3 regions of the Exiguobacterium sp. s5 genome follow, and region 3 is predicted to be linked to each of the others. Evidence: riboswitches for the same ligand, from Rfam matches in the RefSeq annotation. Region 3 holds a riboswitch; each other region holds the start of a gene.
The links. Region 3 has a riboswitch for thiamine pyrophosphate ahead of tenA (thiaminase II). Riboswitches for the same ligand answer to the same signal wherever they lie in the genome.
Positions count from the first base shown of each region.

Region 1: linked by a shared signal. The riboswitch ahead of KNP60_RS11680 (YkoF family thiamine/hydroxymethylpyrimidine-binding protein) and the one ahead of tenA (thiaminase II) in region 3 are both predicted to bind thiamine pyrophosphate.
Region 2: linked by a shared signal. The riboswitch ahead of thiT (energy-coupled thiamine transporter ThiT) and the one ahead of tenA (thiaminase II) in region 3 are both predicted to bind thiamine pyrophosphate.

Region 1 covers NZ_JACSLK010000005.1:148,367-158,813, forward strand. The annotation lists gene KNP60_RS11630 (ABC transporter permease) at 1-614, shown strand, start outside; gene KNP60_RS11635 (ABC transporter ATP-binding protein) at 611-1,279, shown strand; gene KNP60_RS11640 (hypothetical protein) at 1,301-1,729, opposite strand; gene KNP60_RS11645 (alpha/beta hydrolase) at 1,919-2,818, shown strand; gene KNP60_RS11650 (CPBP family intramembrane glutamic endopeptidase) at 2,775-3,473, opposite strand; gene KNP60_RS11655 (lytic transglycosylase domain-containing protein) at 3,552-4,244, shown strand; gene KNP60_RS11660 (DUF1643 domain-containing protein) at 4,279-4,866, shown strand; gene KNP60_RS11665 (energy-coupling factor transporter transmembrane component T family protein) at 4,882-5,616, opposite strand; gene KNP60_RS11670 (ABC transporter ATP-binding protein) at 5,613-6,944, opposite strand; gene KNP60_RS11675 (ECF transporter S component) at 6,937-7,512, opposite strand; gene KNP60_RS11680 (YkoF family thiamine/hydroxymethylpyrimidine-binding protein) at 7,505-8,098, opposite strand; TPP riboswitch at 8,178-8,278, opposite strand; gene KNP60_RS11685 (GTP-binding protein) at 8,341-9,534, opposite strand; gene KNP60_RS11690 (hypothetical protein) at 9,636-9,899, opposite strand; gene KNP60_RS11695 (SMP-30/gluconolactonase/LRE family protein) at 9,912-10,447, opposite strand, start outside.
Region 2 covers NZ_JACSLK010000002.1:170,105-180,551, forward strand. The annotation lists gene recG (ATP-dependent DNA helicase RecG) at 1-908, opposite strand, end outside; gene sdaAA (L-serine ammonia-lyase, iron-sulfur-dependent, subunit alpha) at 895-1,782, opposite strand; gene sdaAB (L-serine ammonia-lyase, iron-sulfur-dependent subunit beta) at 1,795-2,457, opposite strand; gene KNP60_RS04980 (DAK2 domain-containing protein) at 2,521-4,203, opposite strand; gene KNP60_RS04985 (Asp23/Gls24 family envelope stress response protein) at 4,226-4,588, opposite strand; gene rpmB (50S ribosomal protein L28) at 4,842-5,030, shown strand; gene KNP60_RS04995 (thiamine diphosphokinase) at 5,089-5,676, opposite strand; gene thiT (energy-coupled thiamine transporter ThiT) at 5,676-6,248, opposite strand; TPP riboswitch at 6,325-6,425, opposite strand; gene rpe (ribulose-phosphate 3-epimerase) at 6,445-7,101, opposite strand; gene rsgA (ribosome small subunit-dependent GTPase A) at 7,103-7,987, opposite strand; gene pknB (Stk1 family PASTA domain-containing Ser/Thr kinase) at 8,032-9,969, opposite strand; gene KNP60_RS05020 (Stp1/IreP family PP2C-type Ser/Thr phosphatase) at 9,975-10,447, opposite strand, start outside.
Region 3 covers NZ_JACSLK010000001.1:59,220-69,666, reverse strand. The annotation lists gene thiD (bifunctional hydroxymethylpyrimidine kinase/phosphomethylpyrimidine kinase) at 1-503, opposite strand, end outside; gene thiM (hydroxyethylthiazole kinase) at 503-1,291, opposite strand; gene tenA (thiaminase II) at 1,288-1,962, opposite strand; TPP riboswitch at 2,045-2,149, opposite strand; gene pelG (exopolysaccharide Pel transporter PelG) at 2,211-3,659, opposite strand; gene pelF (GT4 family glycosyltransferase PelF) at 3,640-5,058, opposite strand; gene KNP60_RS00435 (DUF2194 domain-containing protein) at 5,055-6,902, opposite strand; gene KNP60_RS00430 (tetratricopeptide repeat protein) at 6,884-7,822, opposite strand; gene KNP60_RS00425 (GAF domain-containing protein) at 7,827-8,996, opposite strand; gene KNP60_RS00420 (glycoside hydrolase family 191 protein) at 9,156-9,983, opposite strand; gene KNP60_RS00415 (ion channel) at 10,088-10,447, shown strand, end outside.

The DNA.
Region 1 (10,447 bases), on a different contig from region 3:
GGGACACGATTCAAGATTTCACGACCGGCTACTCATTCACCATCGCGGGGACGACGGACGGACGTTACAGTCATGCACCCGTCATGTGGGCATCGATGGAGACGTGGGAGGCGTTCCAGGCAGACAGCGGACAACCCGAATACGTCTCGGCCTGGCTCGGGGAAACTGAGACGTCGCTCGCAACGCTCTCCAAACAAGACGTCGTCGAGGCCGTACCGGGCTATACAGCCGAACAAGGCACGTTCACGATGATGCGCGGCTTCTTGTTGTTCATCGGTGCGTTCATCTTGACCGCATTCTTTTATATGTTGACGCTCCAGAAACTGCCAGAACTCGGAATTTTGAAAGCGATCGGGATTCGCCCTCGTGTGATCGGCACGGCGCTCGTCACGCAAGTCATGGCAACGGTGCTCGTCGCGAGCCTGTCGGCAGCCGCCTTGACGGCCCTCGTCGCCTCGTTCGTCCCAACCGATATCCCATTCCGTTTCGATGCGGGACATGTGCTGCTCTACAGTGTGATCATGTTCGGGCTCTCACTCATCGGTACGTTGTTACCGCTTTGGAAACTGCGTCACCTTGACGCCGCCGACGCTTTAGGAGGGACATTACAATGAAATTGATGAACATCAGCCACGCCTATGACGGACAATCTGTGTTGCGTGGAATCGATTTGCAGGTCGATGCCGGGGAATGTATCGGCATCATCGGACCGAGCGGCAGCGGGAAAAGTACCTTGCTCCAAATTCTCGGACTATTGAAACGACCGGTCTCGGGACAGGTCGAGCTCGAAGGACGAGACTTGCTCGGGGCCACTGAAGAAGAGCGACGCCTCTTGAGACTGAACGAAATCGGATTTGTGTTCCAGCAAGCACATCTCGTCCCTTACTTGACGGTCCGGGAACAACTCGAGCTCGTCCAGGCCGAGAGCGAGTCGAAACAAGATCCGATTCGGCTGCTCGACGCGCTCGGTTTGGGGCATCGTCTCGACCAGTTGCCAGGGCAACTGTCCGGAGGCGAACGTCAACGTGTCGCGGTCGCTCGGGCCTTGGTCAATCGCCCCCGACTGATTTTGGCCGATGAGCCGACGGCGAGCCTCGATTATGAGAATGGCCGACGGGTGATGGAGTTGCTCGTTACTGAGGCACGGATGAGTGCGCGACGGGTCATCGTTATCACCCATGACGAACGGATGCTCGACGTCTGTGACCGGGTCCTCATGCTTCAGGACGGCCTGCTCCAACCGTCGCCCCGACATCAAAACAGGGAAGACCGCGATTGAGGCGGCCTTCCCTGTTGTTTGTCAGATGACGTGCGCGTGAAGTGGCTCCTCAATCGATGCACTTACGAGTTTTCCTAAATGATGCGTCAACCAGGCGTTGAAACCGATGATGAGTGTCATGTTCCCATGCTCGTCGATTCCGGCCGAATCGACCCGGATTAGTCTTTCCTCGATATGTTGCGAGACGAGAGTGATGCGGGCGAGCGCTAGGACTGATTGGAAGACCTCGTCCGCCGATGACCCAATCGCTTGCGCCACGTCCGACACGGACAGTTCAATCGGTCGTGCCGGCTCAAGCACATAGCGGTCAATCAGCACATCGAGTACCATCGCATGCTGACGATGGCCGTTGACCGGGGCACGATAGAAGGTCACCCCTTCGGCGGTCTTGTAATCCACCTGCCCCGTCAAGCACGCGTGCAGCAACTGATCCATCACCTCTCGCCCCATCGCTTCGTCTCCTCCCGCTTCACCTTGATGATTGTCTGGTTCCATCATAGCAAGACGATACTGCTCAAACGAACGGGACAATCATCGGTATGTCCCTTGCTTAACGGCATGAACCCGCCGTCAAACCGACACTGCGGGTGAACTATCGTCACGTTTTCGGGTACAATAATGGAGAAAGGAGCGGTTCAGATGCAGAAGAGATGGAAAGTTGGACTTGCAACACTATTCACCGGCTACTATGCCATCAGTTATTATGCGTTCAAGCGCATGACGCGAGGCAAACGCAAGACGCCAGAGATGCTCTTGGCCCCGTATACGAAAGAAGATCAATCGTTTTATCATGACGTGCCGTTCGAGCACGTCTCGCTCCGTTCTCAGGATGGCTACCGGCTGTATGGACGCGTCTACCGCAATGAAGGGTCGACGAAATGGATCGTGTTCGTTCACGGCTATACCGCCTCCCACAGTTTCATGGCCCCGCATTTGGCGATGTTCCATCGCCTCGGGTACAACCTGCTCGCTGTCGACTTGAGATCGCACGGTGAGTCAGAGGGCGTATACGCCTCTTATGGTTTCCACGAAAAGCATGACATCACCGATTGGGTCGACTGGTTGCGGGCCAATGAAGTGGTCACGGAAGTCGGGTTGCACGGTGTCTCGATGGGAGCTGCCTCGATTTTACAGGCCGGACCGTTAACCGACGTCGACTTCTTGATCGCCGAATGTCCGTTTGACGATATGAGACAGCTCATGCGCCATCAGCTGAACGTGTTGCACCGGTTGCCCGGGGACCTGCTCTTGCCAGGGATCAACTATTTCTTGTGGACGCGGGCCGGTTTCCGGATGCATCAAGTCCGGCCCAAACACGATCTCGCCGCGATTGACGCGCCCGTCTTGTTCATCCACGGAACGAAAGATGATTTCGTGCCGACGTGGATGTCGGTCGAGATGAACGCGCTCAACCGGCAAAACGAGTTAGCCCTCATCCATGGGGCCGAGCACACAAACTGTATCTTGAAAGATCAACCCGCCTATGAGGCGGCCGTCAGTCAGTTTCTGCATCGACGACATGAATCGGCCCGGCGATAAGGTCGAGTAAGGCATGGACGACCATCACTGGCCATAATACACCCATCGCCAAGTACAAATAGCCGAGTCCCCAGCCGACGATCCCGGTGACCAGGACGCCCCTGACGCCTTGATAAGCGTGGGCCAACCCGAACAAGGCGCCGCCGATGAAGGCGAGTGTCAGGGATGAGACGTCAAGATAGAGACTGACGGTGTAGAGGAGCACACCACGGAAGATGAACTCCTCGGTCACACCTGCCGTCCACGAGACGGCGCTCCAGGCCTTCGCCTCAATATCCGTCCGCGGCAAGAGCAACCGCTCGATTTCGAGCTCATAGTACGGACGTAACCGCCGCCGTAACCGAGACGAGGTTTTGACGAGCAAGTAAAACGCCAGCAGCACGGAGATGAGGATGGTCGTGAAAAAGAAAAACTTCCAAGCGGACATGTCCCCTTCGAGCGGGGCGAATCCGAGACCGACCATGTCTGGCGGGACGCCGAACAAGAAGACGAGGGCGAGCAAAAGCAGGCTGAGCCCCCACGACGACTTGACTGTCTGTTCATAGACACGTCCACGACCGAGCGTTTCGATCATCGGCTTCATCAACCGGGCGTTGAACAATTGAACGATCAACAAATACATGAGAATGATGGTAAAGACGGCCTGTTCGAGCATCTATATCCACTCCTGTCCTTCCTGTTAGCTATATGCTACACTATTCGGGTATTGTCTAGAAAGCTAGGAGGCGGAATCTTGAAACGATTGATTTTGCGACTGACCGGTCTCATGCTTGTGATCGTGCTGTGCCTCGGCGCAATCGGCTGGTTTGGTCAACATGATAAAGTGAACAACGCCCTGTACCGGGCCTATTACGGGGACCATGGCGTCCCGTCCGTCCATCGCGATGTGTATGAGGATGCCGCGGCCACGTATGACGTCGATTGGCGCTTACTTGCCGCCGTCCATCGCGTCGAGACAATTTTCTCCCACAGTTCATCGATGCGTTCATCGGTCGGGGCGATCGGACCGTTCCAATTCATGCCGCGGACGTGGCTCGGTTGGCAATATGACACGGACGATCAAAAAGGCGATGTCCCTGAGGACGAAGTCGATTTGACGGATCTCGCGCTCATCGAACAGTACGGCGGTCTCGGACGCGATGGCAACAATGATGGCAAAGCCGACCCGCACAGTCTCGTCGACTCGGCCCATACGGCCGCTTACTATTTGAGCGAGCACGGCGGGACGAAGGCAGACACGACGGACTCGATTCGAAACGCCATCTTCGAGTACAACCGCAGTGAACAGTATGTCAATGATGTGATGTCGTTTTATGAGTCATATCAAACCGATGTGTCTTATTTACCGGATGACAAGGCGTCGGCAACCCAAAGTGTCGCGCGCTACACAATCCGCTACTTGGAATGGTTCTCAGGCTGGGTCTGACCCGGCACTATTTGATTAAAAGTGAGGAAACCTTATGAACACCCATATCGAGGAAGTGACGATTCGTGTCAAGTCGGTCTTCAATGAGGACAAGACGAAGCGCTACTTGCGTTCGTACGAATTCACAGATGTCGTCGACGGCGTCATCTGTGCCGTCATCATCTATTCGCCACGGATGAGCGATGCTTTCTTGTCCGGTACGACAACGCAGCGGGCGTATATGCTCATGCGGAACCATCTCGATCAACCGATCCGTGAGATGCGCGTCATCAGCCTCGTCCCGACACTCGCCATCAATGACAATCTGCCGTACGTCGAATCGCAACTCGACGAAGTCAACTTTCATTACGTTGAGGAAACGCTCGACGAGGTCGAGGTGAGCGGAGGTATGATTATCGTCGGCTGGGGCTCTCCGGGACGCTTGATGCATCATGCCACCCCGTATAAGGCGCTCTTTGCCGACCATGAGGCGCATATGTTCTGTATCGGCACGACTTCCAAAGGCGAGCCGCAACAGATTCGTATGGCCAACGAGAACACCGTGCTCGAGGCGTTCAATAACGAATCGATCAAACCGAAATTTAGAATTGTAAAAGAGACGAAACAAGACGACTCCGAGTGAGTCGTCTTGTTTCGTTTATATGCCAATCCATACGCTCACTCCAAACAATAGGAGCAAAAGCGACGCCAACAGAAAGTCGTTCCTGGTGACGGGGACAACCTCGTACGTCGCTCGAGGTTCCCCCGTAAACCCACGTGCTTCCATCGAGAACGCGATTCGTTCCGCTTGGCGAATAGATCCAGCAAGAAGCGGAACGATTAATTTGGGGACGTGGCGGATGTGATCGAGTCTCGTCTCCAAACGTACGCCTCGTAGCGCATGCGTTTCATATAGTTGCATCAGTTCTTTTTTTAGAATCGGAAAGAAACGAAAACCGACGAAGACACTATATGCGATTTTTGGTGATAGCTTTCCTTGTTGCATCAAACTGTAGACGAACCGTTTCGGGTCCGTCGTCAGCGTGAACAGAAGCGACATGGCTGTGAATGCCAACACACGTAAGGAGAGCGTCGCTGCTAGCATCACATTCTCATCGGTCACATCATTGCCAAACAGCTTGAACACGACATCTCCGCTTGATTGCTTTCCAAAGACGAGCGTCGTCCACAATGTCCCGAGCGCGGTGAATAAGAATGGGATCATGAACAACCCCCATCTTCTCCAGCTCACGGCAGAGAATAGCGTTTGAAGTGTAACTGTTCCGAGAAAAACAGCAAGCGGAGTCCAAGGGTTATACATGAAGGCGAGACCGAACATGAGACATGCCACGGTCAGAAATTTAATCGTCGGGTTCATCTCATGAAATGTCATCGCGATTCCTCCATCAATAAGCCGTGGGTGCGTAGTAATTCTTTTTCATCCCAGAGTGAAGCGTCATATGGCCCACTCAAGTCGCCGTCACACATCAAATAATATGTGTTCGCAATCCGCGCGAAGCTGAGGTCGTGCGTCACAAACAAAATCGTCTGGCCGGATCGTGTTCGTTCGACCATTAAGTCATAGAGCGCACGAAGCGATACCTCGTCTTGTCCGGCAGTCGGTTCATCAAACGCAATCAGTTGTTTATTAGACAGCATCATCACTCCGATGGCGAGCCTTCGTTTTTGACCGTGACTAAGGGAGAGTGGATGGTGGTCACGCACTGATTCGAGCCCGAGCCGCGTTGAGACGTCCTCAATCGGGCGATTATGGCCATATGCGAGTTCTCGAGTCACATCATTCGTAACGAATAGATGCGCCGGTGATTGCGGGACGAGGCCGACTTTACGCTGTTTCCGGGCTAGGCTTCGCAGCCATGTCGACTTTCCGCTACCATTTCGACCGAGCACCGCAATGAGATCACCCTCAGCGACCTTTAACTCGCTCGCTGCTAATTGAAATGTTTTTCGTTTTAATTCCGGTATGTGAAATAACATTTCCTTTCCTCGTTCAACTTTAATTGGAGAGAACGCATAATCCGGTCGGACGATGAACGGCCCATCATAGTCGATGCGCCCGTTCACGAGCTTCACTTGTCGGTCAAAGAAATCACCCCATATGTATGGCCGATGCTCGATGACGACAACGTTTACGGTCTGTGCGACGCCGTCGAGCCAACGGACGAAATGATGGGCGGTCTCAGGATCGAGGTGAGCGAGCGGCTCATCGAGGAGGAGCCACTCGGGGCGGCCAATCAAGGCACAAGCGACGGCAATTTGCTGCTTCTCTCCCCCCGATAGATCATGGATGGTACGGTGACGATAATCGGTCAAATGCAACGCCTCTAACATTGTGGTGACACGGGCCATCATCTCGTCTCTCGCGACGGCAAAGTTTTCGAGCGTGAAAATCAATTCTTCTTCGACCGTCTGCATGACGAACTGACTGTCCGGGTCCTGAAAGACCGTTCCGACGCGCCGGTTCACTTCGCCAGCTTCATACGTATCATAAGAGCGATCGAACAAGTGCAATCTGCCCGTCACGATGCCATCACAATTGTCCGGATAGAGACGATTCATCAAAGCGAGCAATGTTGATTTTCCCGACCCACTTGCCCCTGTAATGACCGTTCTCCCTTTTGTTAGACGTAGTGTGATATCCGTCAAGACATCGCATTTCTTGTTCGGATAACGAAATGTCAGATGTTCTGCCTCAACCATGCATACGGTCCTGTCGCGCGAGAGCATACCCATCAAGCGCGCCCGTCCGAAGCAACAAGTCGCTCAAAATCTTACCGCCCAGACCAGCAATCAACATCCCGCTCGTTGCGCGTAGTGCGAACATCGTAGCCACATATGTCGGACTGAGGGCATTGAGCCCTCCCATGACGTACGTATATGCGAAACTTGTCACAGCAGCACTGAATCCGGCGAGCATGAGCACCCAAAGATCATAGCGTTTATAACCCGTCAAAGCGAACGCCGCTTCGGCGCCGATCCCTTGAACGATCCCGACTAAAATGATGCGCGGTCCGATGGCGTTGCCAATCATCATCTCAATCGTCGCCGCAAGCACTTCGGACAAGAATGCAGCCCCAGGCTTGCGAATGATATAAGCTGCGATAATCGAGACGATGAACCATATCCCAAAAATCCATTCGTAGGCGATTGGTCCAATCAGACCGGCCCACAAGTTCCCAGCATGGACGAACGCCAAATAGACCACCGCGAACACGACCGATAAAATCGACAACAAGACGATCTCTTTTAACTTCCACGATTTAAGCATCCATGCGTCCCTCGTGTGACGGACTATTCACGCTGAACGTCACCGTCATGACGACGTGGCTTGTCTTCTGTCGGACGCGATCAAACGTCGCCTCATAGAAAGCGAACACCGGCTCGATGTCCCCATGTATACCTGAGGCGTAATGCATCGAGTCATTGAAGACACCTCGCTCTTTCGCAAAAGCGATTTCTTCGTAGATGATGTCCATATAGTCGTCATCACCGAGCGGATAGAGCGCGAACTGTGAGGAGACATATTGCGGACCGACGGGACCATTAAGCGGTTCGCTCGACACAACGAGCACTTCATCTCCGGCCGTATCCCCTGGACACCCGACCGAGAACGTCCCGCTCATCGACACATGTTCCCCTGTCTTCGTCGCGTGTGACAGCACGGTCTTAGCCACATCGAATACATGCTCACTTCGTCCACGGATGACCGTCGACACGTCATCGGTATGTCGCCAGACGTTTTGTAAATCCGTCTCCTTCAACGCCCCTTTGATGATGCTCACGAAATCAGTCGTCATCGGGCTCAGTGTAAAGCGGAACCCGACGATCGGGCTCGTTCCACATTGTTTGTTCATGTTCTATTCCCCCTTATTATGTGTACACAAAAAAGCCGCATCCATGAGAATGCGGCCACTCGTCCAATTTTAATCCATTAGAAAAAGTGCCACACTTCCTCACGCCGGTATTACCCGGATCGAGTCATAAGGGATTGGAGCCATGCTCACATCTCAGCCGAAGCACCCCTAGTGTAGTCCAATGTATGCGGTTGTTTATGCAAGAATCAGTATAGACGACCGCTTTCATTTTGTAAACGGTCTTATGAGAACGTGACGACCTCGTTCCCCGGAAGTGTGTCCCGGAGCGTCGACCAATCCAGCGCCATCTCCTCATCTGTCAGCAGACAGTGATCGAGCTCTTGTTCGATGATGGCTCGATCCATCCGCTGCCCAATCAAGACGAGCTCCGTCTGTCGGTCCCCGTACGGCTCGACATAGTCGGCGGCGAGTTCCGGTTCGGCCGTGAACATGTGACGACGCTCATCTTCCGGAAGCGTCGCGAGCCAGCGCCCGGCATGTTCGAGCGTCGAGGCGTAACCCGCTTGTGAAAACAGACAGGCGAGGTCGTTCCGGGAAGCAATCCATAAGAACCCTTTCGCGCGGACGATTTCTTCCGGAAACGCCTCGATCCAGGCATGGAGACGCTCCGGGTGGAACGGCCGACGCCGACGATAGACGAATGAACTGATGCCGTATTCTTCCGTCTCCGGCGTGTGCACATCTGTCTCAAGTTCTTGAATCCACCCGGCCGCATGCATCGCCTGTTCGAAATCGAACAAATTGACATCCAACAGCTCGGTCAATTCCACGTTCGCATGGACAGACGTCAACAGCTTCGCGGTTGGGTTGAGCGCCTTCAACAGTCCGGTCATCTCGCCGAGTTCGGTCTCGGTCACGCGATCCGCCTTGTTTAAGACGATGATATCGGCGAATTCGACTTGGTCGACGAGTAGGTCGACGACTTCGCGGACGTCCGTCGCCTCAATCGCCTGATTACGTTCATGGAGCGACTCGCCCGAGTTGAAATCTGTTAAGAACCGAAACGCATCGACGACGGTCACCATCGCATCGATATAGACTCGGCTCGTCAAATCGATGCCGAGGGCGTCATCGGCATATGTAAACGTTTGGGCGACCGGGATCGGCTCTGAGATACCGGACGACTCGATGATGATTCCGTCGAGGTCAAGGTCGTTCGCAAGCTCTGCTACCGCCTCGAGCAGGTCCTCACGGAGCGTGCAACAGATGCAGCCGTTCGATAGTTCGACCAACTTTTCGTCCGTCCTCGAAAAACCGCCCTGTTCAATCAATCGCTCATCGATATTCAACTCGCTCATGTCGTTGACGATGACGGCGTATTTCTTGCCCGTCCGATTGTTCAATATGTGGTTCAATAGTGTCGTCTTACCGCTTCCTAAATAACCGGACAGCACGGTGATCGGGATTCGTCTCATTCTACCCACTCCTAAATAGTAATCATTACTTTTTAGATATTGACGGGTCGGTGACGTCTTGTCAAGAAAAAACACGCCCGTTTCCGGACGTGTTCTCCTGCCTATTCTTCTAACGCCTTGCGTTCGGCCTCTGAGCGTGGATAGGCGTTCGCCTGCCATTCGGCTCGATAAATCGAGTCGAGCTGGGTCAGACCGACCTCATCCGCGTCCTTGTCGGCATCCACACTCGGCGTCTCATCCCACCGCGGATTCAAATACGTATGATCGTCTTCCCGATTCGCTTCCAACAGCTTTTGAATCCCGACCCGAGCGACCGCCGCGAGCGCCAAACCGATTCCCGCACGAACGAGCAATCGTTTTACCATCTTCGTACCTCCTTATCGACCAAACCGATAGAGCGGCATCCCTTTCACATCTGTATCAATTTTAAAGACCGAACCTGCGTCCGGATGGGCCTCGAGCGCCGCGTCATCCATCCCTTCGCGCGCCGTCGTGATGGCAAGTTGTTTCAAGTCATCACCGACGAAACAGCATGACGTGACATTCGGGGCCGGCACGAGCACCTCGAGCACTTTTTCACCCGTCTTCGGATTCCAGCGCGAGACGCGTCCGCCCGCGAAGTGGGCAATCCATAAAAAGCCGTCCTCATCGGAGGTCATGCCGTCCGGGAATCCTTCCTCATCTTTGAAATCGATGACGACTTCCCCATCCCCGAGTGTTCCTGTTTTCAAGTCGAACGGGTATTTGCGGACCGTCTCGGTCGGTGTATCGATATGGTAGAACGTCGAGTGGTCCGGAGACCATGTCAGACCGTTCGACAGCGTCAGTTCACTGAGCATGACCTCGGTCGTGCCGTCACGGTTCAAGCGATAGAGCGTCGCCTCGTTCTCCTCGTCGTTGAGATGAAGCGTCC
Region 2 (10,447 bases), on a different contig from region 3:
CCTTGATAGCCGGCGCTTACCGTCGCATACAAGGCGATCGCGGCAACGACTGTCTTTCCGCTCCCGACATCCCCTTGTAGCAACCGATTCATTCGTTCTGGCACTTCTAAATCCCCGACGATTTCCCGGATGACACGCGTCTGCGCCCCGGTCAACGGAAACGCAAGTTGTTTGACGAATTCGTTCAATTGAGGCTTATCGAGCGTGAGGGCACGGCCTTTACCCGACCGTTCCATCTTCCGGAACGCCTGAAGCTTCAATTGATAGAGCAGACATTCTTCATAGACGTAACTGCGGCGTGCCTGTTTGTACGTCTCGACCGAATCAGGGAAATGCATCCCTTTTAACATCGTCTCCCGGTCCTCGAGACGATAGCGTTGCCGAATCAATTCCGGCAGGCGGTCCTCGAACGAGGTCGTCTGTTCAAACGCAAGCTTGACGATCCGGCTGAAGTTCTTCTGGGTCAACCCGGCCCGAAGCGAATAAATCGGTTGCAGCCCGTCCGACAGTTCACCGAACTCGAGGTCGGTCGCGCTGATTGTCATCCGGTTCATGTCCCATTTCCCTTTGACCGTCACGGTGGCGCCGAGCGTGAGCTTGTCTTTATAGAACGCCCGGTTGAACATCGTCACGTGGACGACGTAGCGTTCCTCGAGCAATAGCCGAAATTGGAGCCGGTTCTTGCCTTTACTGTAATAACGGACGAGCGGTTCCGCTTGGACGGTTCCGCTCCATTTGACGAGATCGCCGTGGATGGCCGTCGTCACCGTGCCGCTATTATAATTTTCATAACGAAACGGGACGTGCTCCAGCACGTCCTCGATTCGTTCGAGACCCATCGTCTCTAATTTTTTGGCCATCTCTGGCCCGACCCCTTTGAGCGTCGTCAGCGCCTCACTTCTCGACATTTTCTTTCTCTCCAAAGATGTTTCGTTCGAGACGGCGGGCCGTCGGCGTATTGGCAAGTCCGCCGCGGGCTGTCTCTTTCAACGCGGTCGGCATCATCTGGCCGATCTCATGCATCGCCGAGATGACCTCGTCACAAGGGATGCGAGACGTGATACCAGCGAGGGCCATATCGGCCGCGACAATCGCGTTCGCTCCACCCATGGCGTTCCGTTTGACACACGGCACTTCGACGAGACCCGCCACCGGGTCACAGACGAGACCAAGCATGTTTTTCAAGGCGATCGCAAACGCCGTCGCCGATTGTTCCGGCGTCCCACCGGCTGCTTCGACGATGGCCGCCGCGGCCATTCCGGTCGCCGAACCGACTTCCGCCTGACAACCACCGGCCGCCCCTGAAATCGAGGCGTTGTTGGCCACGACGAACCCGAACGCACCAGACGTGAACAAGTACCGGACCATTGCCTCGCGGTCCATCTCCAGACGTTCTTTGACCGCAAACAACGTACCCGGTACGACACCGGCGCTACCGGCCGTCGGGGTTGCACAGATGCGTCCCATCGCCGCGTTGACTTCATTCGTCCCGATCGCTTTGGCGACCGCGTCTAAAATCAAATCCCCAGCGAGCGACTTGCCCGAGCGGATATAGTCGGTCATGAGCACGGCGTCATTCCCCGTCAACCCCGTCACGGACGTCACGCCTTCGAGTGCCCGCGCAACCGCCTCTTCCATCACCTCGAGGTTGCGTTCCATCATGCCGACGACGTCTTCACGCGTCGAGCGTCTGACGTGTACTTCTTGCTCAATCATCACTTCTGAGATCGGGATGCCCCGCTCTGTTGCCGTTCTGACTAATTCTTCTACTGATTTAAACATATTGGTGTCTCCTTATTCCCCAAAGATGGCTACCCGCTCGATTTGAGGTAACCGCTCGATTTCCGCTAACACGTCTTTTGACAAATGATCATCAATCTCGATCGCCATGAGCGCTTGCTTGCCTTTCTCATGACGGCTCACTTCCATATGGCCGATGTTCAGCTCGTGTCTGGCCAAAATCCCCGTCACGGCCGCGATCGCCCCGAAGCGATCGTGGTGCAAGACGACGAGTGCCGGCCCGCCGCCCGACAATTTGAGCGGGAATCCGTTCAACTCGGTGATCTCGATCGTCCCGCCGCCGATTGAAATCCCGACGATCTCAAACGTGCCGTCCTCGTCTTCTAGGCGGACGCGGGCCGTGTTCGGATGATCCGTCAGCGCATCGCTCGTCTCAAAGACGACCTCGATGCCACGTTCTTTCGCGAGATCGAGCGCTTGCGGGATCCGTAAGTCGAACGTATCGAAGCCCATGATGCCACCGACGATGGCCACATCGGTCCCGTGTCCCCGATACGTATCGGCGAACGACCCATAAAACGTGATGTGCGCGAGCCGTGGCGTCCGCCCGAACAGTTTTCCGGCCATGAGACCGATGCGGGCGGCGCCCGCCGTATGCGAACTCGATGGACCGACCATGACCGGTCCGATGATATCAAACACACTGCGATATTTCATCGCATTTCCCCCTTTCAAAAAAACCCTACCTTCATTATACAGAAGGTAGGGCTGAGTTACAGCTTATTCCACACTAAAAATGTAGGAGTAGAGCGGTTGTTTCCCGTCATGAACCTCGATTTCGATCTCGTCGTTCTTCGACTCGATGTACGCCGAGAGTGCCTCCACGTCTTCTGCTGACGAACCTTCGCCCGTCAGGATCGTGATGATCTCGTCGTCGGCATCGACGAGGGCGTCGACTAATTTCTTCGCCGCTTCGAGGCTCGAGGCCGATGAGGCGACGATTTTCTTCTCGGCGATCGCCATGTGGTCGTCTTTACGAATCTCGACACCGTCGATGCTCGTATCACGAACCGCATACGTCACTTGACCAGACTTGACGGTACTAGCCGCCGTCTTCATGACGCTTTCGTTCGTCTCCACATCGGCTTCCGGGTTGAACGCGATCGCTGCCGCAAGTCCTTGTGGCACCGTCTTCGTCGGAATGACCGAGACGCCGCAAGGTGCGACCGATGCCGCTTGTTCGGCAGCCATGATGATGTTCGAGTTGTTCGGGAAGATGAAGACATGGTCCGCGTTGGCCGCTTCGATCGCCTTGACGATATCTTCCGTCGACGGGTTCATCGTCTGACCGCCTTCGATGACGTGAGCCGCACCGAGTGAACGGAACAAGTCGCTGACGCCTTCACCCATGGCGACCGTGACGATCGCATACGGTGCTTTCGCCTTCGGAGCCGTCGGTTGGACGCCATGTTGGTTCGCGCCGTGCTCTTCTTCTAAGATGGTCGAGTGCTGTTGACGCATATTCTCGATTTTGACAGCGACGAGTTCACCGTAACGCTGTCCTTTCGTGATGACGTCGCCTGGCGTCTCGACGTGAACGTGAACTTTAAGCAACTCTTCATCTGCGACGACGAGGAGTGAGTCCCCGAGTTCAGACAGTTCGTTGCGGAACGCGTCCTCGTTGAACGGGGCATCCTTCAACTTCGCATCTTGGAAACGAACCATGATTTCCGTGCAATAACCGAACTCGATGTCTTCGGTCGACATGAATCCTTGCGCGGCGTGGGCATGATGTTCGGCTTCGATGAGCGCATCCATGACCGGTGCATGTGGCTTCTCGAGCTCTTTTCCTTCGAGGCTCGCAAGGAACCCTTCATAAATAACGAGCAAGCCTTGGCCGCCCGAATCGACGACGCCGACTTCTTTTAAGACCGGCAATAAGTCCGGCGTCCGCTCGAGTGAAGCTTTCGCTTCCACGATCACACGTTCCATGAACTCGTTGAAGTCGCTCGTCGACTCTGAAGCACGGAGCGCTTCGTCGGCCGCTTCACGAGCAACCGTCAAAATCGTTCCTTCAACCGGTTTCATAACCGCCTTGTATGCCGTGTCGACACCACGTTTCAATGCCTCAGCGAAATCGACTGTCGACACTTCGGTCTTTCCTTCGATCGCTTTACCGAAGCCACGGAACAATTGGCTTAAAATAACACCGGAGTTCCCGCGTGCCCCCATCAAGAGACCACGTGCAAACTTCGATGAGACGTCAGCGATATTTGCCGTGTTGAGTGCGGCCACTTCCTTCGCACCCGATGTCATCGTCAAATTCATGTTCGTCCCCGTGTCGCCATCCGGCACCGGGAAGACGTTAAGCGAATCTACATAATCCGCATTCTGGCTCAAGTTGGCTGCACCGTTCGCGACCATGTTCGCGAACACCAATCCATCTAAACGTTTTAAACCCACACCAAATCCTCCTTCGTTCTCGTCAGTCATTCGTCAGACGAACGCCTTGTACGAATATGTTTACCGACGAAACGTTTAATCCTAAAGTTTCACCGAGCGTGTATTTTACACGGCTTTGCACGTTATATGCGACTTCCGACACTTTCGTCCCGTAGCTCACAATGATGTGCATGTCGATATGTACGTCTTCTCCATCTTGACGTACGACCACGCCTCGGGCGTAGTTTTCACGCTTCAATAGTTCTGCAATCCCGTCTTTCAATTGAGCTTGAGACGCCATTCCCACAACGCCGAAACATTCCATCGCCGCACCGCCTGCGAGTGTTGCGACCACGTCGTTCGTGATGTCAATATTGCCATATGTTGTCTTCATTTCAATTGCCATATGGAGTAGCCTCCTTCATTCGGAATGATTCCTTCACTACATTCTACAATAAGTACCTAGTTATTAAAAGAACCTGCTCCATAAACTCGGTCAATTGTAGCCGTAACCCTCATTCATTATTAAAATCCTTTCCAGTAATGTCAAGTTTTTTTCTTGTCATCCTATGATTTTCTAGTTGCATCGTGAAAAAACCCGTGCTAATATAAACGAGTGTCTATTAGGACGAACCCACATAAAAAAGGAGGGGAAACGCATGGCACGTAAATGCTACGTAACAGGTAAATCACCTAAATCAGGTAACAACCGTTCGCACGCACTCAACAAGACAAAACGCACTTGGGGTGTAAACGTACAAAAAGTTCGTATTCTCGTTGACGGTAAACCTAAACGAGTTTGGGTTTCAGCTCGCGCTCTTAAATCAGGTCTCGTTGAACGCGTATAATTTTTATACACGAACGAAATAAATCCCAGCGGCATTCGCCGATGGGATTTTTTTGTGTTCATTTTTTGACATACAGCACGAGGACCATACCTTCGTGCACGATCAAGTCCGCCGCCTCACCGGCCCACTCGTTCGAGATCGTGAGCGCCTCATGGCTGACGACATCGTGACGGTCAAGCGGATATTTGACGCCGCGGATTGACACGTTCGCCCGCTTCCACGGGATGAGCGACAAATAATGATCGGCTTGACGTGGGAGCTCGTGACGCCCAGCTCCAACAAGACGAACGGTTTGCCCGGCCGTGAACAAACGCATCTCTGGATATGCCTCGAGCAGCCCGATATTGCCGAGCGTCATGTCGAGGCGTCCACCGAGAGCGCCGTACACGAGCATCTCCGTCGCCCCGTGTCCACGGGCCGCCTCGAGCGCAATCTCAAGGTCGGTCACGTCTTTTTCAGATGGGTAACGGACGGCGTCGATCGGCACTTCGCCCGTGAAGGAGTCGAAATCGCCGACGACGAGATCCGGGTTCAGCCCTTGGTTCAACAGTGTCTCGTACCCTCCGTCGACGCCGATGATGTAATCGACGTCACGAGGGAGTCCCGAGATTGGTTCCGGGCTGGCCGCCACAATCAACACCCGCATTAGCGGAGGCCCCGGGTCGCGAGCGTGGCGAAACGTGGTGCCGAGACGAACAAGAGAACGAGGACGACGGCCGACACGAGGAAGGACGGCAACATATACGTCATGTTATAAGCAAACGAATAGGCGACGACCGGCCCTTCCGCGTACTCGGCGAAGAAGACGATCCCTGATAAGACGTGGGCGCCGTAGCGAAGCAGTGAACCGAGGAGCGCCCCGAGCACCAAGTAGACGACGAGCGTCTTTTTCGCCTCGTCCTTGGCGGCCCGTTTCACTTGACCAGCGAACAGTCCGGCCATACCGACGACACCGTAAGCGAACGTGTAGTCGAGCAGGAACTGGACCGGTGTGAAAATGTAAGCCCCGAACAGCAGTTGCAACGTTCCGACGAGCGCTCCTGTCGCCAGTCCGCCTTTTAATCCATGGCGGTACGCCATCACAAAGATCGGCAACATCGCCAGGCTGATCGATCCGCCCTGCGGCATCCGGAACGGGATGAGCAAATCAAAGATCAAGCCGAGTGCGGCGAACAATGAGATTTCAATGAGCGCCTGTAGTTTTAAACGTTGTTTCATCTTATTCCCTCCTTATTATATGAGCGAACGACAAAAAGCAGCATGACGTAAACGCCATGCTGCTATCGAGTAGCAACGTGCATTTTCGCCACATCCCTACGTCCGTGTGAACGGAACAGGTTCAAAGGGTTAGCAAATGCCTCTCAGCCACAGAATGTGACACCCCTTGCGACAATATTTGTTGTTCTATCGACGATTATACACGAGATGCGTGACGAATGCTATCGATTGCGTCTTTATAGCTCGGCTCGTTATAGATGGCTGAACCAGCCACGAGCACATCAGCTCCAGCGTCGATGCATAATTTCGCCGTCTCTGCGTTGACACCGCCGTCAATCTCGATTTCAAAGTCGAGACGACGCGCTTGGCGCATCTCGCTCAGCGCCGCGATTTTCGGGACGACCGATTCGATGAATGCCTGGCCCCCAAAGCCAGGGTTCACCGTCATGAGGAGCACCATGTCGACGTCATCGAGCACGTGTTCAATCGATGACAGCGGCGTATGCGGATTCAAGACGACACCACACTTGGCGCCGGCCGCTTTGATTTGTTGCAACACGCGATGCAAATGATTCGTCGCTTCAACGTGAACCGTGACGATATCCGCCCCGGCCTTGATGAAATCTTCGACGAACCGTTCGGGCTGGTCGATCATCAAATGGACGTCTAACACCATGTCCGACTTCTTCCGTAAGCTCGCTAACACCGGTAGGCCGATTGAGATGTTCGGGACGAATTGACCGTCCATGACGTCAAAATGGATGTAATCCGCTCCGGCCTCTTGGACCGCCTTCACTTCTGCCTCTAAATTGGCGAAGTCCGCCGCTAAAATCGATGGTGCAATTTTAATCATGTTAGTACCTCCGTTGTCTATCGTTTAACTCTGCCATAAACGTAACATAATTCTCATAGCGGGTGGAAGCGATTTCTCCCGCCTCGACGGCCGCTTTGACGGCACAACCTGGTTCGTTCAAATGGGCACAACCGCGGAATTTACAGTCATCATGCCGCTCGACGAACTCAGGGAAACACCAGCGCATCTCTTCGACTTCGAGTTCTTCTGGGAACTCGAGGCTCGAGAAACCAGGCGTATCGGCCACGAGCCCGTCAGCGAGCGTGATCAGCGTGACGTGACGCGTCGTGTGCTTACCGCGCCCAAGTGATTTCGAGATCTTCCCGGTTGCAAGTTCAAGCTCAGGTGCGACCGCGTTCAAGAGCGAACTCTTACCGACCCCGGTCTGTCCGGCGAACACACTCGTCTTCTCCTTAAACGACCCGCGGATTTTTTCGATCCCCGACCCGTCCTCGGTCGACGTCTCGATGACCTCATAGCCGATGGAACGATATAAAGCCGCTGCTTCGTGAATCTTCTCCCGTTCCGCCTCCGTCAACAAATCCATTTTCGTCAAAACGATAATCGGATGGACTTGCTTCGACTCGATCAAGACGAGGAAACGGTCGAGCAGATGGAACGAGAACGCCGGCTCTTTTACCGAGAATAACAAGAACGCTTGATCGATGTTGGCAATCGGCGGGCGGACGAGATGGTTCGACCGCTCGTCAACAGCCAATATATAACCGGTACCATCCCCTTGGTCTTGGATGTCGACATCGTCACCGACGACCGGCGAGATGTTCCGGTTGCGGAAATTGCCGCGGGCGCGACAACGGATCTCTTGTTTTTCTTCCGTCATGACGTCATAAAATCCGCCTTGTAATCGAATAATCGTACCTTTCATTCCATTCCCTCCTTAGAAAAAGAGGCGACGCGCACGCCACCTCTTCATTGTGAATCTTTTGCTTGTGCGTAAGTCACCGTATCCGTGCGAACGACTTCGCCGTCGACTTCAATCGTCGCGGTTCCGACTTCGTCCGGTGCGATGACGAGCGTATACGAGTAAGTCGTTGTCTCCGTTATCTTATCACGCAACACCTCGACTTCGCCACGGGCGTCGACCGTCCGAATGACGACTTCGAGTGCCTCGGCTTCTTCGCCTTCAGCGGGCGGCTCGATTTCGACGTTGACTTCCCGTTCAATCGAGACGTCCGTCGGTTCTACCCCTTGTGACACGATGACGGTCAGTTCCGTCCCCGGGTCGACTGCCGTACCGGCCGTCGGGAGTTGACGGATGATTTGATTCGCAGGAACGCTCGTTGAATACTCATCACGTTTGACGATTTTCAAGCTATTCTGTTCGGCATACGTTGTCGCTTCCTCGAACGTATAGCCCGCCAAGTTGGCGAGTTCGATTTTATTGCTGCCGGTCGAGACGACGAGCGTCACCGTCTCTTCAGATGGGACGACCTCGTTGCCTGGGGCGATCGATTGGGAGATGACATCCCCGCTATCGACCGTCTCGGATGCCTCCGACTGAATCTCGATGTCCGTGAACTCAAGATCTTTGAGCGTCCGCTCGGCCGACGACTGGGACAGTCCTTCAACATCCGGCATCTCGACCGTCTCTTTTCCGGCCGAGACGACAATCGTCACGGTCGTCCCACGTTTCGGCTTCCGTCCGGCTTGCGGTGTCTGCGAGATGACGTCGCCAGCGGCGATGTTGTCACTTGCCCGTTCAGTTGCCTCGACGACAAAACCGGCCGTTTCGAGCTCGGTCGTCGCCTCGTCGCTCGTCATGCCGACGACGTCCGGCACGACGGCACGGGACATCTCGTCAGCGATGACGTAAGCCCCAATCCCGCCACCGATCAACAGGAGCGCAAGCAAGAGCCAAAGCCACCACTTCTTCTTCCGTTTCGGTTTGTCTTTCACGGGTTCACTTGCTGCGACCGGTTGCTCCGGCGCCTCTTTGACGTTTGGCTCATCCGGTACGACCGGCGCCATGACGAGCGTCTGATCAAACGCATCTTGCTCAGCATTCGACCGCTTCGGTTCATTCGCACGTTCCGAATCAAGTGACGTCATGCAATCCTTTTTAAACGCGGCGACCGAGGCATGACGTGCGCCCGGTGACTTCGCGAGCGCCTGCATAATACAGTTCTCGAGCGCTTGCGGGATGTTCGGGTTCAAATCCATCGGTCGAATCGGGTCGTCTTGCAGATGCTGCAACGCGACGGCGACCGGCGTCTCGCCGATGAACGGCACCCGGCCGGTCACGAGTTCATAGAGCACGGCGCCGAGCGAATAAATATCTGACTTCTCATCGGCGAACTTTCCGCGCGCTTGCTCCGGGGAAAAGTAGTGGACCGACCCGAGGACCGACATCGTATGGGTCAGCGTCGCGTTCGACATGGCCACCGCAATCCCAAAGTCCGTCACTTTGACGTTGCCGCTCTGATCAATCATCATGTTTTGCGGTTTGATGTCCCGATGAATGATTCGATTCGCATGGGCATGGTCGATCGCATCACAAATCTGTCCCATGATGCGAAGCGCCTCGTCGACAGATATGTACTCTTCTTGCAAATATTGTTTCAGCGTCATCCCGTCGACATGTTCCATGACGATGTAATAGATGTCGCGTTCGTCTCCGACGTCGTAAATGGCGACGATATTCGGATGGTTCAGACTCGTCGCCGCATGGGCTTCTCGTTCAAACCGGCGTATAAATTGTTCATTATGCGAGAATTCAGATCGCAACACCTTGATGGCGACGGTTCGGTTTAAAATCTCATCGTGAGCCCGGTAGACATTTGCCATGCCGCCGCTGCCGATTTGCTGTTCGATCCGATAACGATCGTTGATTCGTTCTCCACTTCGCATCGGATTCATCCTCTCTTTCTATCTGTGAACTGGACGAGGGCAACAGTGATGTTGTCACTCCCACCCAAACGGTTGGCTCGATCGATCAATTGATCCGCCTTGACGTCCGCCGAGACGGGGCGTTCCAAGACTTGCTTGATCTCGTCATCGGTCAAATGCGTCGTCAAGCCGTCCGTACAGATTAAAATCGTGTCAAACTCGGGTTCGGCAAACACTTGCAGATCAGGTTCGACATGCTCTTTCGAGCCGATCGCACGGGTGATGATATTACGTTTCGGGTGGACGCGCATTTCTTCCTCGGTCAACTCCCCGAGCTGCTTCAACACGTTCACGTAGGAATGGTCTTCTGTCAACTGCTGAAGTTTATCGTCACGCAAGGCATACACACGACTATCCCCGACGTGGACGATGACGATCGTCTCGTCGTGCCAGCAGACACCGGCGATCGTCGTCCCCATCATGAGCAGGTTCGCTTGTT
Region 3 (10,447 bases):
ACGCCGTACGCTAACATCCGCCGAGCCGCCTCGAGACGATCATTAAACGATCGAATCGTCAACCCGGTCAGCACTTCCGCTTCCGGCACGTTCGGCGTGACGACTGTCGCGAGTGGCAACAAGGAGGTCTTGAGCGCATCGACCGCCGTGTTCTGTAAAAGCGGAGCCCCTCCTTTCGCAATCATGACCGGGTCGACGACGAGTCGGTTGAAGACATGACGTTTCACCCCGGTAGCGACCGCCTCGATGCGCGCCGCATCAAATAACATCCCGGTCTTACATGCTGCGATCGAAAAGTCCGAACCGATTGCATCGAGTTGTTGCGTGATGAGTTCCGGCGACACCGCTTCGACCCCATGCACCCCGCGCGTATTTTGAGCGGTGACGGCCGTCAGAACGCTCGTCCCGAACACCTCTAGCTCTTGAAACGTCTTCAAATCGGCTTGGATTCCTGCTCCCCCGCCAGAGTCCGAACCGGCAATCGTCAATACTTGCGGCCGCATCATGACACCACCTCAATGCGGTCGCTCGGCAACTCGACGGCTGTCATCTTGCCGAGTTCATTCAAGAAATGAACGGGGAAGTCGCCCGGTCCTTCCGCCAAAGCGGTAGCCAGTTCGCCGCACCGGGCATATCCGGCGAGCGCTGTCGCCGTGGCCGTCAACGCGTCGGATTCGACCGCAAGGAGCGCACCGACGACCGCACTGAGTAAACAACCGGTCCCTGTCGTCCGGGCCATTGCTGCGGTGCCGCCTTTGATTTCAATCGTCGCGTCCCCGTCGCTGACGACATCCGTCTCTCCGGTCACGGCAACGACACAGTTGTAGCGTCGTGCCGCCGCGCGCGCGATGTGATTCAAATCAATCCGCGTTTCCCCAGCGTCCACGCCGCGCGCCGCCGCGTCGAGACCAATTAATGTCGCGATTTCTCCGGCATTGCCTCGGATGACCGTCACGCGGACGTGTTGCAAAATGGATGTAGCGACGTCACGTCGAAACGCGGTCGCCCCGACACCGACCGGATCGAAGACGACCGGCCGGCTCGATTCATTCGCCGCCTGTCCGGCTCGAATCATCGTACGTTCCGTCGTCGCATCGAGTGTGCCGATATTGAGTACGAGCGCATCGCTCGCAGACGCCATGTCCGCGACTTCTTCGACGGCTGACGCCATCACCGGCGCAGCGCCGATGGCGAGCAACCCGTTCGCCGAAAAGTTAGCGACGACGATATTCGTAATGTTATGGATGAGTGGCCGTTCGGCTCTGACTTTGTCCCATAAGTCGCGCTTCATCGTGTCACCCCCGCCGGTAAATCCCACGACTCGAGCGTCCACGCCATTTCCCAAAACGCATGTTCATAATAACAACTCTTCAAGAACAGCTGTTGATACCGGACCCGTTCTTCCGCTGTCGCTTGTCCGGCGAGCACGTCGAGCCGTTCAAGCTGTTCCTCGACGAGATCGCGGAACCATTCCGAACCGTACGTCGCAATCCACGTCGCATAGATCGGATGATCGGGTGTCGCATCTTTCAATCGCTCCCCAATCTCATAATAGACCCAGTAGCACGGCAAAATCGAAGCGAGCACATCACCGAGCGTCGGACCGGCCTGTTGCATATGGAGCGCATAGGCGTAAGCCGTCGGGGCCGGCTCAAACGTCGCCCACTCCGCCTCCGTCACGTTGAGCAAGGTGAAAAACTCACGGTGCAACGCATGCTCTGCTTCGATGGTATGGAGCGCATGCGTCAAAAAGCGGCTCGCGACTTCCATGTTCGGGGCGAGGGTCGCGCCTTTCGCCTGTACTTTGGAGAACTGGTTCAAATAGTATGAATCTTGCATGACGTAATGCCTAAATTTCGCCTCGTCGAGTTCGCCTGTTCCGAGCTCGCGGACGAACGGATGGTCAAAGCTGGCTTGAAACAAGGCATCTGCCTCTTGTCGAAGATGTGCGGTGAATGTCATTCATGTATCCTCCTTTGTGATCAAAAAAGACGCCGCCTCCCATAACGGAAGCGGCGTCGGATTTACACAAAGTGTACGAGAACAATCGGTTCGCCCACTTCCCTACGCTAGCGTGAACTAGATCAGGTTCAAAGGGTCTGGACCTCGTCCATCTCAGCCGCGTCACGCGACTCCCCTAGTGGTAAACATTATGAAATTCGGTCGTCTACGACCACATCATATCAGTCTTTTTCCATGTTGAAAACCCTTTATCGCGAGAAGCGACGGTTCAACAACGTCCCCATTTGGGAGAACCGTTCGGTACCGAGCTTGCGTCGATTCGAGGCCGCGAACACGTAATAATCGACTTTGCCCATGTAATAGATCAAACGCAGGCCGGCCAAGAAGAACGTGATTGTCGTGCTGACAGCAAAGCCAACGCCGTACCAATCGATGCCGCGCGGCAAGAGCAAGAGCGTGAACAACGCATTCAACGTGAAGAACGAGATGTTGACGAACAATGCCCCGCGTCGATCCTCGAAATAGAGCAACAACAACGTCAAAATAAGGATCATCGCGTTCGCGAACGCCGCGAGCGTCGTCATCCGAAAGATTTGACCGATTTCGTCCGGCACACCGATCCAACCGACGAACACGCCTGCCATGAGGATGGCGAACAACGTCACGACGCCTTGGCTGCGCGCGAGTCGAATCAACTCATTTTTCAATACGGACGTCATCGTCTGTTTCGCCTTCTCGATTTGATGGAGCGCCCCTCCGTAATTGATCAATCCATAAAACGTGCGATAGCGCTCATAAAACCGAGTCTCGACGGCGACGACGAACAGGAGTTGCGTCGGGATAATCGTCAAGTACGACCAAAAGATGGCCGTGTCATAATACGGATTAAACAAGAAGGAGTCTGCGATGATGACGCGTCCTTCTCCGAACCAGATGATAAAGTTCGTGACCCAAATCCCGAGCACGTATAACACGCCGATGGCGAACAAGTCTGGATAGCGGTCGAAGTACTTGAAGTACGAGAACTCTTTCACCGCGTAACGGAGCGGGAACGTCCGGAGCATCGCGAAGAACAACCCGAACAACGTCACAATCATCCCGACCGTGAAACCGAGCAACAGCTCGAGACTCGACGGATTGACCATGAGACGGCTAATCGCATAGACGCTCCCGACCGAGATGAGTCCGCCGAGCAAGAAGCTATAGGCCACCGCTTGATAATACTTGGCGGCACTCAAGAACAAGAACATGACCCAGATGACATTGATCGTCATGAATAAAACGAACAACGTCAGTTTGTACAGAAAATCGAGCGGCGACAATAGCCAAAAGATACTGTACAGAATCGTCGCGGCGAGGATCGTCACTTTGAGCATCCCGGTGAAGACCGGGAAAATCTCATGTGCCTTCTTCTCGTAAAACAAGTCCGCCACATATCGGGTGACGACGAGCTGTTGGAAGCTGAACAAGATTTGCGAGAAGATGAACGCGTACGAGACCGAGATCATGAAGAGCGTCCGTTCGGCGAGCGATAACGTCGGCATTTGGAACGCCAACCATTGAATCGTCCCGACGACCAAGATGACGATCAACCACGGTCCGGATGTGACGAGGCCCGAGAACGTGTACGCCTTCAACCTGGACGAATAGTAGTCTTCTTGGAACAACTTCTGCAGCTTAAACCCGATGCCCGCCATACTGTTCCCTCCTCGTTTCATAGATGGCTTTGTAGCGGTCCACGACTTGTTGGAGACGATAGTATTGACGGACCCGCTCCCGCCCGTTCTTACCGAAACGCATCCGCTCCTGCGGATAATCCATCATCCACTCGACCTTGTCCGCGACCGCTTCCGGATGAACCGGGGGCACGATAAACCCGGCTGGACCGAACGGGTCGTCTTCTCGGCCGTACAAGAGCTCGGAACAAGCCCCGACATCGGTCGCGACCCACGGGATGCCGGCTGCCATTCCTTCAAGAATCGCGAGCGGTTGACCTTCCGAGATACTCGTCAACAGAAGTAAATCAAACTTCGGCAAATAGGCTTGGACATCAACCTTTCCGACAAGCTCGACATAATCGGTCAGTCCGCTCTGTTCGATGAGCAGACGGCACTCTTCCGCATATTCTTCATCCTCATCGAGCGGACCCATAATCGTCAGTTTGAACAGACGATGCCGCTCCTGCAAAATCTTGGCGGCGTAAATCATCGTCTTCAAATCTTTGATTGGCACCAAGCGGACGATAGCACCGATTTGAAAGAGGTCGTGCTCCGGACGGTCGACCGTCGCCTGGATTTGTCGGTCGGCGATGCCATTGGCGATAATTTTCGTCTTCTCGCTCGGGGCGCCAATCCACTCCTGATATTCGCGGTTCCGCTCGAACAAGGTGATAATCTCATCGGCCGCGTTATAGGCCTCACGCGACAAATGGTGAAAGAAACGGACCCACCTCGGCTTATACGGCGCTGGAATCCAATACGACTGTAGAATCTCCTCTTCGCGTTCCCGCGAGTAGATGCCGTGCTCCGTCAAGATGAACGGAATCCCTTGCGTCTCTTTCATGTAGGACGCGACCACACCGGCATAACCCGTTGACACGGAATGAACGAGGTCGACTTTCGGGAGCGGTTGATGGAGCACCCGTAAAATCGGAGTGTACATACTCTGCCACATCCAGAAATAGTCGATGAACGAACCTCCGTTCATTTCCTCGGCGTAGGCCGCCTTGACATTTTTCCAAAAGAACTCGCTTGCGAAAAACGCCTGACTTGAAGGCACTTCTTTCCCAAGCAAACGAAGCGCTTGCCGGTTCGGACTTTTCAACATGAGCCAGTCCGATACGTTCTGTTCGTCCTCAGTGCCCCACTTCAATCGCCCTTTCGCTCGCTCGCCCACGTCGCTCAAATACAAGTGAGTGATCCCTGAAACGTTCGGCGGGAACACATATTTCATGTCTTCCGGACGCTTCTCTGTCGGTTGAATCGAAATGATTTCAAACGACACTTCGGGCATCGCCTCAATCAACGTCTGCGTCCAACTTGAGACGCCTCCGCTCACGTACGGATAACTCCCCTCTAATACGAGCCCGATTCTCATTGCGCTTCCCCCTTGATGGCGATTTCAGCGTTCGCCGATGTCAGTTTGACGAGGTAGAGCGGACGGTCGGCTTCCCACTGTTCGACCGTCCCGAAATCGAACTCTCCTGTCTCAAGTGACTGGCCTGGTTTGAGGCGAATCGTGAAGTGGGACGGGTTGATGAGCCCTTCCCCGGCCAAATAGACGGTCGACTCATCAAACGTGACGTTCAAATCAGCTTGTTGGTATGTGACCATCTTTTCGGTCGCGTAGTGTTGCGTATACGCCTCGAGGTGAGGATATTGATCTTTCACGTCATGGACGATTTTACGCAGACTCGCGAACATCGTATCCCAGTCCCGACCAAAGGCCCGGTCTGGGTCGATGACATCATCGGGGTGAATGAAGTGTGAAAACACACCGAAATTGGCGATCGCGTCGACCATTTGGAAAATCGATCCGCGCTCTTCCCCGTAATCGCTTGTCACACGCGGGAAATGGTACAAGTTCGGATGCGTCCCATCAAATTCGAATTCTTGGACGAAGTCCCCGCTCTCCGGCTCCCCCGTGTAGAGCGAAGCAATCGTGCGCAGTTCTGGCAACGCTTCGGCGATCGCATCGACCCCAGTCCGGTTGAGCGCGTTCGACGGCGGGACATATGACTTGAGCGTCTCGGCCGGGAAATAGTTCTCAAACACGGACTCGGCTTGAAGCAATGACCGTTTCATCTCGTCTTTATCTTGCCAGGGGATGTACCCGTACGTCGGGTCAATCGGTTCATCGGCCGTGACGAGCGACTGGTGGTTATAGCCATGGAGTCCGATTTCCCCACCGTGGGCGATCAATTTGCGACCGAAGTAGAGCATTGGGAACTCACCCCGTTTGATCAACTGTTCGTCGACGAGCTCCATCTCCTCTTCATACGTCCCGATCATGGCACCCGTGTAAATCAAATCGTCATCTTTCGCCAAATCGACCATATCTTCCCACCAATCCTCGGCGAAGAAGTCTTTGACCGATTTATCGAGCGGGGTCGAGGACACGTCTTTCATTTTCCCGTCCATGACCGGTGCCGGGAAATCATCGATGTACATGAGCTTGATTGCTGCTTGTGCCGTGACGAACGCCGGCGGCATCGTGCCGAGCGTCTGCACGAACAGACCGCGGATCATCTTTTGGTTGGTGATTGTCGTATTCCAATAAAGGACGTTTCCCTCGCCGACTTCGTATTCCCAAAGGATTGGGAAACCTTCAGCTGACAACATGACGTTGGCCTCGTCTGCAATCGCAAAATCGACGACGCTATGGACAAATAAGTCGTCTGGTGGATTCAAGTCGACATAGCCCGGAAAAATCGACTCCTCGAAATTCAAGCCGTATACATCCGGCACATACTCACCGATTTCTTCAATTCCGGTCAACGCGTTCCATGCCGGATCTTTAAACCGATTCGCAAAGACGAGGTTCCCGCCTTGTTCGACATAACGTTTCATTTCCACGAACGGCCATCTTGTCGTATCTTCACCCGTGAAAATGATGATGGTGTATGGAGATGGCGCAATCGATCCGACGGCGCCTGGGTTCACTTCGCGAACGTCAAGTTTCGCATACTGCAGACCGTACAGCAGGTTGTCTGCCGTTTCGACCGCCAAATCACCTTCATCCCGGACGAGATAAACTTGAAGCTGATGCTCACCCGCTTTTGCCGAGGCATCACTCTTCAACTGGTCGATGTTCATCTGTTGCTCGGCGACGTTTGGCAACAACGTGTGTAGCGAGTGGATCCGTAAGTATTGAATCGCACCGACGACGACTAAAAATAAGACGATGAAGAGCGAGAATGAGATTACAGTTCGTTTTTCCATGATGTCGTGTCACTCCATTCTTCAAACAACAGTCGGTACTCATACGGTACGTCCTCCAGTGAGAATTGGGTCTGCATCATAAACATGACCGCCTTCACTTCGTTCCAACGTTCGCGCTCATAATAGTAATTGATAAGCATCAGATGAGCCTCGATGCGTTCCGGGAAATGATGGACGTACTCTTTTAAAATGTTCAATTGCTCTTTGGGGCGCTCTAACGTGAGATAAATCTCGTTCAAGTCTTCGTAAATCCAGGGCGAAGGCGGATAGAGCGTCTTCGCTTTCAATAATTCTTCCAGCCATGCGCCTCGCTTGTCCTTCAACATGACCTCGGTGATGAGTTCACTATGGATCATGCGTTTATAAATCGTCGCAAGCCGTCGAATCGTGTCTGGGTTACCTAAGTCGTACTCGCGTTTGGCGTGTTTCAATTCTTGTTCATATTGATCGATCAAGATGTTCATTGTCGCCGCGGCGTAGTGGACAGTCTCGCTGTCCGTGCTCTCAAGTCCCATCTGCAAATACTTGCCTTGCTGGTCAATCGACTGATTGACGTGCGTCAAAATCGAGTGTTTGCGGATAGCTGGATCTTTCGAGTTGATGGCGTCGGCGAGCGGTAACAGATTGGTGCTGCTGCTCGCTTCATGACGAATCTGTTCATAGTTGACGACCTTGAAGTCGATATAGTCGTCATAGTCTTCAATCAGACCGCTCCGACCGAACCGTTCAGCAAGCCGATACACCGCATAGACGGCAAGTTCGGCTAGAAACGGTAAGAACAGACCGAAGCTGAGCGCCACCACCGCGATGCCATAATCCGGCGCTTTCATTCTTCGTTTCAACGTGATCAATAATCCGAAGGCGAGCAGTGCATGAACGACATAAATCCCGATCAATACGAGACGAATGGTAGACTCCATCCCGTCACACTCCCTTCTGGATCAAAATCCCTTCGATCCGGTCATAGATCCGTTGACGGTGTTCTTCACTCGTTCCTGGGAGTAAGAGCAACAGCTTGTTCTCATCCGGGTCATACCCGACGACATCGATCTCCCGTAAATACGAATGGACGATGGCCTCGATACTCTCGAGCGAGACAGGCTCATACCCGAGCGGATATTCGAGGACGATATACGGCTGTCCATGGTGAATCTTCTTTTGTTCTTGGATGGCGACGAGTTCTGTGAACGCTGTTTTCTTATAAAACGAGGTGCCTTTATGCATCTTCTCGTGCTGCTCTTTACGAATCAGGTTCTCGGCATTTTGAATGCGTGTGCCAATCCACGAGAAGAGGATGTTGAGAACGTGCAAGTCATCGGTCGTCAATTTCCGAAGCGGCAACCGTTTGATGACGACGACTTCTCGGGTCGTCCCGTCCACGATGATCGGTGCGAGCAACATCGGGTCCGTGTCTTCGTCGTCGAGTTGACGGAGCGTCGTCTCTTGCACTTGGAAGAACCGTTTGAACATACTCGATGCCTCATCGAGAAAAATCGTTTGCGGAAACTCTTTCTTGTCCGTTTGGCGAATCAAGAGGCGCATCGACTTCTGGGAACGGTCGACGTGGTAAATGGCGACGTCACTCGCCAGGAACGTTTTTTTCAATAGACGAATCGTCTCGCTCCGAATCAATTCTGGATGCGGCAAATCAAGCGATACGGCCAGTTCATACAATTGGTTCAAGCTGTACTCGGATTGAAGTAGTTTTTGACGAAGTGTGGTTTGCGAAGTGTTGAGTAAATCGACGGTCTCTTTCAAATACGTGTTTTCATCTTTCAGTTCTTCGTTGCGGAACTGGCTGATTTCGTAACGCTCTCGAAATGAGGTGCTGAACAACCCGACGATGACAGTGATGGCGAAGTAGTAAAACAGTGTAAGAAGTGAGTTTGTATCGTAGAACAACAGGAAGATGTCTCCTCCCATTAAGCCGGTGTATAACACTTTATAGAGGAGCAAAATGCCGAAACTGATTAAGCCGAAAATCGTTCCATACCTGAGCGCGAACAGGATGGCGGCCACATAAAACAAGTTCAGTTCATTTTGAATCGTGCCTAGGCTGAAGAATAAATCGATTCCGATCAATAGTGCGAACACGACAAGAATCTCGACCCATTTGAGCCATGGACGGTCTTGAGCGTACAGAATGATAATCCCCTCCTCATGGATAACATCTCTTCAGTTTTTAATGCGGGATGGTCCCCTGCCCTCGGACAGGTATACATAGTCCTTATCTTCCCTTACCCTAATTACCCCCTAAAAATCCCACGTATTGTAATAAGTTGGTTCGTGATAATGGATGAATCCGTTCGCTTCGGCCATATCCCGACTTGTCGCCTCTTCTTGGTCTGAGACGGTGAGGACAGCGATTCCGTATTCGTCTTGAATCGCGTTCATTCGATCGAGCATCTCCATCGACCAAGAGTCGGACGTGATTTCCGTGTAGTTAAAACCTTCCCACATGAAGCCTTCCACGTAAGGCGCACTCGTTCGTTCAAGCGTCTCGATGCCCCAGTTTTGGACGACTGGGACGCCCGGATATGCCTTTTCAATCGCTTGTAAAAAGGCCTCGAGCCCAGCCAGCTGTTCTTCTAAGTCGTCCGGATAATCGAGGTGGACGTCATCGATATCACCGACCGTGTCGAGGAAAATTCCGTCCAGATGTTTATTGATGACTTGTTTTTGAATTTCACGGATTAAAATTTTACGGAAATCGGACGAGCTGATATCCGTCAAATACGAATCCCATTTCGGGAAATAGATGCGTTCCCCGTCCCGATAGAAGAAATCGTCTTTGTCCATTTGGCCGATGAGCGCGCGATTCCACGTATCTGCTTCCATCACGTTAATATAGCCGAGCACTTTCGTCCCGTTCGAGCGGATCGTCTCAATCTGTTCCGGCGTATACCAAATCGGTTCGATGATGACGAGGTCGTATCGGGCCATGTCTTCAATGATCGCCTCGGTCGGCATGTTATAAAAAATCTTATAGGAATGGATCTCATCAAAATCAAACGGCTCTTTCGTCGTACATCCTCCTAAAAAGAAGACGAACAATAAGCCGCTCACTAAACATCGTCGCACTCGGACACCTCCTTGTTGAATGAATCCGTCTTGGTGTGAATCGGTCCGTTTGACGGTGAACGATCAGGGAAACAACATAGTATAGACTGTCACAGAAGGGGGAAATGGGCGTGAATACCATTTTATTGACGATTGCCCTATTATTCGTCGGCTTGAACGTGTTTACCTTCTTTCGGCGCCAAACGTATAGACAGACCGGCTTCGACATGCGCTTGTTCAGCCACTTGTTCGTCAGCCTACTCGGCGTCATGATCGGGTTTGCCTTGATTTACTACGCGCTCTCACGCGATGGCGTCATATTGGTGACGTCACTCGAGACGATGAACGCGGTCGATCCGAACTGGCGCAATCTGCTTTACTTCAGCGGGGTCACGTTGCTGTCTATCGGATTCGGCGACCTGCTGCCAATCGGTCCGGCCCGGTTGTTCGCCTTGCTCGAAGCGGCCATCGGGATTTTGTTGCCG